DNA from 3 places in the Blautia faecicola genome. Region 3 is predicted to be linked to each of the others. Evidence: riboswitches for the same ligand, from Rfam matches in the RefSeq annotation. Region 3 holds a riboswitch; each other region holds the start of a gene.
What was found. A riboswitch is a leader RNA that binds a small molecule or an ion and turns the genes downstream of it on or off. The one in region 3 is predicted to bind cobalamin.

Region 1 (3,340 bases), 820 kb from region 3:
ATCAGAACTTCCGTACTCGGAAGTAACACCGATTCCGATCTCTGTCAGATACTGGGTATGTGCATCAGAAAATTCATTCAGCAGACGGTTTTCATAAGAAATATAACGCAGATTGATATTTTCTCCATCAATCTCACGGATACCATCTCCGTCTGTATCTACAATCCCCGCATCATCCAGCAGTTTCTTCGCACCTTCCGGATCATAGGTGTATGGATTGTTCAGTTTCTCATATCCATAGGACAGGTTGGATGGAAGTACGGAAAATCCCGGTGTATACAGTCCTCCGATCGTCTTGGAATTACAGATGGTATCATAATCGATCGCCATCAGGATCGCCTGACGCAGTGTCTTGTTACCCAGAACGCCATCAAAGTTCATCCAGGAGAACCCGCAGCGCACACCGGTTGCGATATCTACGGTATAATCATCAGAATCCTGGAATTTCTGGATATCTGCTACGTTGGTGATGTTCTCTACCAGGTCAACCTGTCCACTTTCCAGTGCCATTGCTTTCGCAGAGTTGTCACCCATATACAGCAGGTTTACTTTATCATAAGGTACTTCTTCCCGGAAGTTCGGGTTTGCGACCAGTGTATAACCGACACCCACACCGTTGAAGGAATCGATCATGTACGGACCGGTTCCGATGGTACCGTTATCAAAGTTCTCCGTATGCTCTACGTCTACGATACCCATGGTCGGATGACTGAGCTGTCCCATCAGGTTAGCGTAAGGCTGTGTGGTCTTGATTGTCAGTGTACCCGCCTCATCATCTGCATCAATGGTTGCCTCGAACTCCAGATATTTTTCCGGTTTTGCGGAACCGGACGGTCCTACTTCTTTCAGATGTTCGTATGCTTCTTTTACTTTGCTTGCAGTAAGATCGCATCCGTCAGAGAACTTCAGACCTTTTTTCAGGGTAACGACCCATTCGGTATGATCATCATTCACGGTATAGCTTTCTGCCAGCCATGGTTCCAGTTCCATGTTATCGTTGAACTTGAACAATGTCTCTGTGATTCCGTAACGCATCGCGTTCCAGCCACCGTTCTCGTCACCTGCAGTGTTGACGCTTCCGTCGGTGTACATTGCACATCCGAAGTTCAGAACCTTCTCATCGGATGAAGCTTTTGATGATGAAGAGGAGCTGTCACTTCCTTTGCTTCCGCATCCTCCCAGAACCGTTGTTGCCATTACGCCTGCCAGCAGCAGTGCCAGTATCTTTTCCTTTTTCACTGATTTTCCTCCTGTGTTTTGTCTGGTATTGTCTTTTTGTTTCGCAAATTTCCTGTTTTATCGCATAGAAAAAACAGTCTGTAGCTTTATGCAGACTGTTCTCTTAATTTCTGACGCAGTAGTTTTCCGGCTCCTCCACAGTCATAAGACAAGTTTTCATCTGAATCATGCCGGAAATCACTTTATCATATTTTAAGAGTTCTCATCAGCCGTGAGAAACATCTCAAAGATATAAGCAGTTCTCCTGACTTCAGTTCATCGCCTCAAACCCCTTCCCGGAATTCCGCTCTCCCAGTGGATCGTATTCTCGGCTCCCTGTCACAGTGGCGGGACCGCAACGGATTTGCACCGTTTTCTCTATCAATGCTTATTGCAACTTATATCCTGAATGTAACGCGTCTGTCATTGTACCAGAGAAACTGCATCCTGACAACGCATTTATCCATTCCAATTTGTTATATATTTTTTCTCTTTTCCCCGCATTTTCACGATTTCTGACCGTTTTTTCGCCAGGATCTATGCCTGACCGTTATATTTACTGATCTCTTTCAGATATTCCTTTCCGATCGAACTTAACGGAATCCCCTTTCGTTTCAGGTAGCCGATCGTCATCGTTTCTTCTGTGGAGAGTTTTACCGCACAGTATTCCGAACCATTCAGATTTTCGCAGATAATGCCGCTGCAAAGCGTATATCCGTTCAGTCCTTTCATCAGGTTCAGCATCGTCGCGCGGTCATTTGCCTTGATCGACTGTTTGTATTCATAGGTGCTGAATACTTCCTCCGCAAAATAAAACGAATTGTTGCTGCCCTGGTCAAACGAGAGAAATGGATAATCTTCCAGATCTTCCAGGGTAATCTTTTTCTTTTTTGCCAGCGGATGACCGCTCCACAGGTAAACGTATTCCTGACAGTCAAAAAGCTCATGAAATTCCAGATTATTTTCCTCAAAGATCTTTTCCAGCACTTTCCGATTAAAATCATTCAGATATAAAATACCAAGCTCGCTCCGGAAGTTTTTCACATTTTCGATCACATCATACGTCTGTGTCTCATAAATAGAAAATTCATACCGATCCATCCCGAAGCGTTTCACCATCTCCACAAATGCCTGCACCGCAAACGAATAATGCTGCATGGAAACACCGAACTTTTTCTTTACTTTTTCTTTATCCACATACCGTGCCTTGATCAGGGCATACTGTTCCACGACCTGTCTGGCATAGCCGATAAATTCTTCTCCGTCCGGTGTCACCTGGATCCCGCGGTTCGTTCTCCGGAAAATCTCGATTCCCACTTCGTCTTCGAGTTCCCGGATGGCTGCCGAGAGACTGGGCTGGGAGATAAATAATTTCTGCGCCGCCTGATTCATCGAACGGGAATCCGCCACGGTAATTGCATAGCGTAACTGTAATAATGTCATATCCTGCTGCTCCTTTTTCTGTCGTGCTGTAAAAATATGTTTTGATTATACCCTAAGATTTTCCATAAAAAAAGACCTTACGGATTCTTTTTACGGAATCCATAAGGTCCTCGATTTTATTTGTCAAAGCTTTATGCCAGTGCTGCGCCCAGTGCCTTGCAGTTTTCTACGCCGTCATCATCCGGCATGTCGTTGCAGATTACACTCTCTGTTGCCAGAACAGCTCCTGCTTCTTTACAGCTTTCCTCCCAGTTTCTCATCCATTCACCGTCTCCCCATCCATAAGATCCGAACAGTGCGATTTTTTTGTCTTTCAGTTCAGCTTTGCAGCCGTCAAACATTGGTTCAAATTCGTCTTCTTCCAGCACTTCATCTCCCATAGCCGGGCATCCGAATGCGATGGCATCGTAATCTGCTACCAGTTCCGGACGGAAATCCGCACATTCATACAGAGTTACATCTGCGCCTTTTTCTTTTGCTCCATCCACTACTGCATTTGCCATAGCTTCTGTATTTCCTGTACTGCTCCAATAAACAACTGCTACTTTACTCATCTTTATATTCCTCCTGATATTTACGGGATTCCCCCCGTTTTTATGGTTAAGCAGCTACAGTCAGCTGCAAAACACTCCTGCCATTTTCCCACAGACGGGAATAGATTTCTCTGCATTTTTTGTAT
Region 2 (3,340 bases), 1.3 Mb from region 3:
TGGTCGGCTCCGGGTTTTCCCCGTTACCTTTGAACTCCGGAATCGTCAGATACAGGTCTGCTCTGCTGTAGAATGTTCCGTTTGCTTTGATCGGTACAAACTGTAATTTTGTTCCTGCTTTGCTCAGCGGAATGCTGAATTTGTATACCTGATTGTTATCCTCGTTGATCGTTCCCTCAATGACCGGTGTTTTCTCTTCATCTTCTTTACTTCCCAGGTAAATACCGGTGTATGAGAACTTTCCGGATGCATTCGCTTTCAGGTACAGTTCAATATTAATGTTTTCTCCATTCACTGTTGCGGTGGATTTTTCCACATTGAACATCGTAAATGCAGATCCGTCTGCTTTTTCTGCTGTGATACTGTTTTCCACTTTGCTTCCGTCCGGTACGGATGGTGCCGTGGTCGGTTCCGGATCTGTATCAGTGCTTCCCAGTGTCGGCAGTTTCAGTGCAATTTTACTGGAACTGAACTTCTGTGTTCTTCCGTTTCTCGGTACAAAGATGACTTCCTGACCATTTTTCTCTGCCGGTACGCTAAACGCGAATTTCTCCAGATTCAGCTCAGTATCCACTTCGCCCATTACCAGCGGTTCCTTGGTCTCGTCATCCCATCTTCCGATATACAGTGCATCGTATGTAAACCTTCCACTGCTCGCCGGACTTACATAGATTTCCACATCGATCTGATCCCCGTTCAGGGTTGCTGAAGATTTTGCAATTTTGAACATGGAATAATCCGTTCCTGCTTTGTCTCCGTTAGCTTCATCCGTCGCATATACTGCTTTGATTACATTCTCTGCTGTACTGCTGTTGTCTGCTGTGGTAACTACAGATTTCTCTTCTTTCTGATCCTCTGCCTGCGTCTGCTCTTTTGTCTCTGTCTTTGCAGATGCTGTCTGAGATTTCTCCGGTACCTGGCAGAAGACATCTTCTTTTGTGTACCACTCACCGGATGCTTTCATGCCCGGTACGATCTGTAATTTGCTGCCAAGCTTCTCCTCGCTGACGACAAACTGGAAGGTGTACTGTCCGTTCGGACTCTTCTTTCCTTCTACGACCGTTTTTTTCTCGGTATCTTCTTTCTTTCCTACATATAACTGATCATACACATCGCTGTCTGTATAAACCGTAACCAGGTATTCGTCTTTGGTTTCAATCAGCTCTGTCTTTGTCACTTTCAGATCCGGTAACTCTTTTACAGTTTCTGCATCCGCTGCACTGTCCTTTGTTTCCGTTGCTGCTTCTGCTTTTTCCTGTTTACTTTCCGTTTCCTTTTCTTCCTGTGTTGCTTCCTCTTTTACAGGTTCTTTCGTTGTCTCCGAAGTCTCTGTCACCTGCTGTGTAACTTCCACAGTCGCTTCCGGCTCTGTTGTCACCGGAACTTCCGCTTCGCTCACCTGCCCGGCCACTTCCGTATCCGGAGCAGCAGCAAATGTGCCCGACGGCATACCCAGTGCCATCATTACAGACAGAGATACCGAAAGTACTCTCTTTCCTGTTCCTTTCATCTCACATTTCCTTTCTTTATAAATGTATCATCTGTGGCGGTCAAACGAGAAGTGACCGTAAACCCGTCAGCATACAAGTTTCCTGAACATAAAAAAGTAGCCATATCCTTCTCAAAAGTCAGATACAACTACAGACACACAATCCCTGTCTTCAGACTGAAACAACATAATAATGCTTTTCGATCTTTTGGAGTTCTGCTTTCTTCGGAAGCTCATCACCAACTTTCCCAGCAGGTTTTCTGACTCACAGATCATCGCCTTGTCAAACCTTCTCACATGATCTCTCCATGCAATGGCATCCCATGACAACACTCCCTGTTCACAGTGACCGGATCGTTCAGGACTCCCACCTGATTCCCTATTATCCCCGCAGCAGCAACCGCCACCTTGAGGCACTGGAAAACTCTGTCATCAGTAAGTATAACAAAGTCCCCAAATAAGTCAACCCTTCTTTCCCGCTAATTCTCCCTCCATCGAATACCTATTTTATTTGCATAATCGCTCCCACGTTTTCTAATGAATGACTCTCTTTTCACTTTTTTCACTTCACAAATACATATTTTAAATATGTGTGTAAAAAGTACTATTATTCTTTTCAAACTTATCAGTTACCACCAAACTCAGAAACGCCTCACACTTTTCTAAACTCTAACCCAAACCTCCATCTCATTCTCCCCCCTGTTAGCCCACGTATAATAAGGCACAAACCTCAACTCCACAGGCTTTCTCTCCTTCTTCTTATACACATGATACAATTCCCCCTCTTTCTTCGCCGTATCCACAACTCTATATCCCTCCATCAGCACAACCTTCACCTGATTTCTACAGATCTCCCCATCCGAAACCCGTGCCTCAGCCTCCGGCTCCACCTCCAGAAGATGCAGATTCTCCCCATTATCCACCGCTTCCAGACAATACACAACCGGTCCGCGCATCACTGCCACCCTGCCGGCATCCTCACGAACCCTTTCGTCCGCCTCTACCAGCCGTACCGGCATCGCAAAATGAAGCTTCACCGTATCACTTTCTCCCCATGCCTTCTTCACATACAGATACCCGTCTTTCACTGATACCTCGTCCTGCTCGGCGCCTTCCAGGGTATATGCCCCTTCACACCATCCCGGAATCCGCATCGCAAGTACAAACTCCGTTCCCTTCGCCTCTACCGTGACCGCAACCTCCCCGTCCCACGGCATCTGCGAATCCACACGCACCTGTACCTCGCGCTCGCCAACCATTTTCTTCAATGTACTTCCCATATACAGATGTACAAACAGCGTATCCTCTTTCTCCGTAAACGCATACGCCCCGATCGAACTGATCAGTCTCGCCAGATTCGGCGGGCAGCATGCACAGCCAAACCATTTCTGCCGTACCGGTTTGACATGGAATTTTCTCTCATCCTTATGACACGCTTCCGGCAGTACCTCCAGCGGATTTACATAGAAGAAACTCTTTCCGTCCAGTGCCATGCCGCTTAAAATCCCATTATACAGCGCCAGTTCCATCACATCCGCATATTTTGCATCCGGGCAGATCTCCAGCATCCTTCTTGCAAAAAATACCAGACCGATCGAAGCACAGGTCTCCGCATACGCCGTATCATTCGGCAGATCATAGGGAAAGGAAAATGCTTCGCCGATATGTGTACCGCCGATTCCACCGGTGATATACATTTTCTCTTTTGTGATGCTGTCCCACAATTTCTCACACGCTGCATACAACGATTCGTCCCCGGTCATCCTTGCGATATCTGCCATACCGGAATACAGATACACCGCGCGCACCGAATGACCAACCGCTTCGTCCTGTTCCCTCACCGGCATATGT
Region 3 (3,340 bases):
TAAGAAGAGCCTTTACCGCACAGATCATCATCAACCATGTACAGGCCCGTGATGATGAGAAGATCGACAATATGGATCAGGCCCTGCAGCGTGCCGTAGACAATGGCGTAAAGAACCTGGTGGTACAGCCGACCCATCTGATGCATGGCGCTGAGTATGACGAGCTGACAGAAGCAGTAGAAGGCTACAAAGATAAATTTGAATCCGTAACTATCGCAGAGCCACTGTTGGGAGAAGTCGGGGACAGTGACGATGCAGTCAATGATGACAAAAAAGCAGTAGCAGAAGCCATCACAGCAGAGGCAGTAAAAACTGCAGGATATGATGATCTGGATGCGGCAGAGGCAGACGGAACCGCATTCGTATTCATGGGACACGGAACTTCCCACACTGCGAAGATCAGCTACAGCCAGATGCAGAGCCAGATGAACGATCTGGGATACAAGAATGTATTTATCGGAACTGTAGAAGGCGAGCCGGAAGATACTGCATGTGAAGCAGTGATCGAAAAGATCAAAGAAGCAGGATACAAAAAAGTAGTGCTTCGTCCTCTGATGGTAGTAGCCGGAGACCATGCAAATAACGATATGGCCGGAGATGATGAGGATTCCTGGAAGAGCCAGTTCGAGGCATCAGGAGCATTTGACAAGATTGATACTCAGATCGCAGGACTGGGAGAGATCTCTTCTATCCAGGATCTGTATGTAGCACATAGTAAAGCTGCAATTGATGGAAAGAGCGCTTCTACAGCAAACTAAAACATATCAGATACGTAACTGCTCAGCACCCACTGTGAAGGTACTGAAAAGTTATGACAGATAAATAAAAGGAACAGCCTGTCCGATCAGCTGCTATTCAGTGACTGGTCAGACTGGCTGTTTTTTGCCAAAATCCAGAGACATACAAGTCAAAATGCCATCACCGAAGGTGATTAGAAATGCATACTGCATCGTAACTGTGAGGCTACTGAACAGTTACGATGCAACATTGACAAGTAATTGGAGCGGTGCTAGAATAAACAGGAAATACAGCATAACTGAATAAAATGTGTAAGGTGCCGGACGAAAAAATGTCCGGTGAAAAGGGAAACCGGTGAGAATCCGGTACGAACTCGTCACCGTAATTCGCGAGTTGAGGCTAATAACCACTGGGAAACCGGGAAGGGAGCCAAAGTGTCAGAGCGATCAGTCGGGAGACCTGCCTTTCGCAGTACGGGAATAAGAACAGTTACTGTGCGCGGTAACTGAGAATTCAGGCCACGAGGGACTGGCAGTACAAAATTAAGAAAGTCAGAATCATACTGGCTGATTCTTGTGTAACCTGTACCTCCGCCAATTGGCGGAGGTTTTTCTTGTATAGGACAGTAATAATTGGTCCGTTGGATCAATTATGATTTTCTTTTTTTTATTCATTTATGTACTTATATCTGAAAACAGGAGGATTTAACATGAAAAAGAAACTGGTAGTATTGATGTTATCAGCAGCCATGACAGCAACACTTCTGACTGGTTGTGGCGACACCAAAGAAACAACATCCGAATCCACAACAACCGAAACAGAGGCAGAAGCCACCGAAGAAGCCGCAGATGACAGTGCATCTGACCAGGAGGCAGCAGATAAAGTAGCAGCCCTGATCGATCAGATTTATGTGCAGGAAAGAAACGACAACACTGACGAACAGTGTAAAGAAGCCAAAGAAGCCTGGGATGCTCTGACCGACGCACAGAAAGAACTGGTAGAAGGTGAAAATGCAGACCCTGATTACTTCGGAAGAGATACCGGTGACGCATCCAAGGACGATCCGTTAAACGGAGATGACATCGGTGACAACGAACTGCTGGTAGTAAGTTTCGGTACTTCTTTCAATGACAGCCGTACAGCAGATATCGGAGGTATCGAGAAAGCCCTGCAGACCGCATATCCGGACTGGTCCGTAAGACGAGCCTTTACCGCACAGATCATCATCAACCATGTACAGGCCCGTGATGACGAGAAGATCGACAATATGGATCAGGCCCTGCAGCGTGCCGTAGACAATGGCGTAAAGAACCTGGTGGTACAGCCGACCCATCTGATGCATGGCGCTGAGTATGACGAGCTGACAGAAGCAGTAGAAAGCTACAAAGATAAATTTGAATCCGTAACCATCGCAGAACCACTGTTAGGAGAAGTTGGGGACAGTGACGATGCAGTCAATGATGACAAAAAAGCAGTAGCAGAAGCCATCACGGCAGAAGCAGTGAAAACAGCCGGATACGACAGTCTGGAAGTTGCGGAAGCAGACGGAACCGCATTTGTATTCATGGGACACGGAACTTCCCACACTGCAAAGATCAGCTACAGCCAGATGCAGAGCCAGATGAATGATCTGGGATATGACAATGTATTTATCGGTACCGTAGAAGGGAAACCGGAAGATACTGCATGTGAAGCAGTGATCGAAAAGATCAAAGAGGCGGGATACAAAAAAGTAGTGCTTCGTCCGCTGATGGTAGTAGCCGGAGACCATGCAAATAATGATATGGCCGGAGATGATGAGGATTCCTGGAAGAGCCAGTTCGAGGCATCAGGAGCATTTGACAAGATTGATACTCAGATCGCAGGACTGGGAGAGATCTCTGCCATCCAGGATCTGTATGTAGCACATACCAAAGCTGCAATGGATGGAAATGATGCAGCTGTTTCCGAAGAGTCAGAGGAAACAGCCGGCACACTGGAAGATGGTACTTATGAAGCAGAATTTGACACAGACAGTGGAATGTTCCATGTTAACGAAGCAAATGACGGAAAAGGTATCCTGACAGTAAAAGACGGAAAAATGACGATCCATATCAGCCTGGTATCTAAGAATATCGTAAACCTGTATGTGGGAAAAGCGGCAGATGCACAGAAAGACGGTGCAGAACTTCTGCAGCCAACAACCGATACGATCACCTATGATGACGGAAGTACAGAAGAAGTATATGGCTTTGATGTTCCGGTAAAAGCACTGGATGAAACCTTTGATCTGGCACTGGTCGGAACAAAAGGAAAATGGTATGACCACGAAGTAAGCGTAAGTGACCCGGTGAAGGCAGAGTAAGGAAATAGTTACCGAAAACGGAGTGGACAGTAACTTTGACGGCAAATCAGCCCCTTGACAAAAAAAGCAGAAGTTTGTATACTACATCCATATGATTGATTCATAAGAAAATGCATTGATAAGAACCAGTAGCAGCAAGCATCCGCACAGAGAGGAGCCGGTTGGTGAGAGGCCCGCGGGGAACTTTCTGTGAATACATCTTTGAGCTTTGCACCGAACGCATCGTGCTGGTAGGCTGCAACGGAAGGACCTCCGTTA

Region 1: linked by a shared signal. The riboswitch ahead of ETP43_RS09715 (ABC transporter substrate-binding protein) and the one ahead of ETP43_RS06010 (sirohydrochlorin cobaltochelatase) in region 3 are both predicted to bind cobalamin.
Region 2: linked by a shared signal. The riboswitch ahead of ETP43_RS11925 (hypothetical protein) and the one ahead of ETP43_RS06010 (sirohydrochlorin cobaltochelatase) in region 3 are both predicted to bind cobalamin.

What each region holds. Positions count from the first base shown of each region.
Region 1 covers NZ_SDKC01000001.1:2,159,973-2,163,312, forward strand. The annotation lists gene ETP43_RS09715 (ABC transporter substrate-binding protein) at 1-1,239, opposite strand, end outside; cobalamin riboswitch at 1,457-1,635, opposite strand; gene ETP43_RS09720 (LysR family transcriptional regulator) at 1,756-2,661, opposite strand; gene ETP43_RS09725 (flavodoxin) at 2,793-3,215, opposite strand; gene ETP43_RS09730 (DUF3793 family protein) at 3,262-3,340, opposite strand, start outside.
Region 2 covers NZ_SDKC01000001.1:2,653,754-2,657,093, forward strand. The annotation lists gene ETP43_RS11925 (hypothetical protein) at 1-1,510, opposite strand, end outside; cobalamin riboswitch at 1,723-1,921, opposite strand; gene ETP43_RS11930 (glycoside hydrolase family 127 protein) at 2,152-3,340, opposite strand, start outside.
Region 3 covers NZ_SDKC01000001.1:1,337,330-1,340,669, forward strand. The annotation lists gene ETP43_RS06005 (sirohydrochlorin cobaltochelatase) at 1-758, shown strand, start outside; cobalamin riboswitch at 1,036-1,219, shown strand; partial or broken gene ETP43_RS06010 (sirohydrochlorin cobaltochelatase) at 1,448-2,665, shown strand; T-box leader at 3,189-3,340, shown strand, end outside.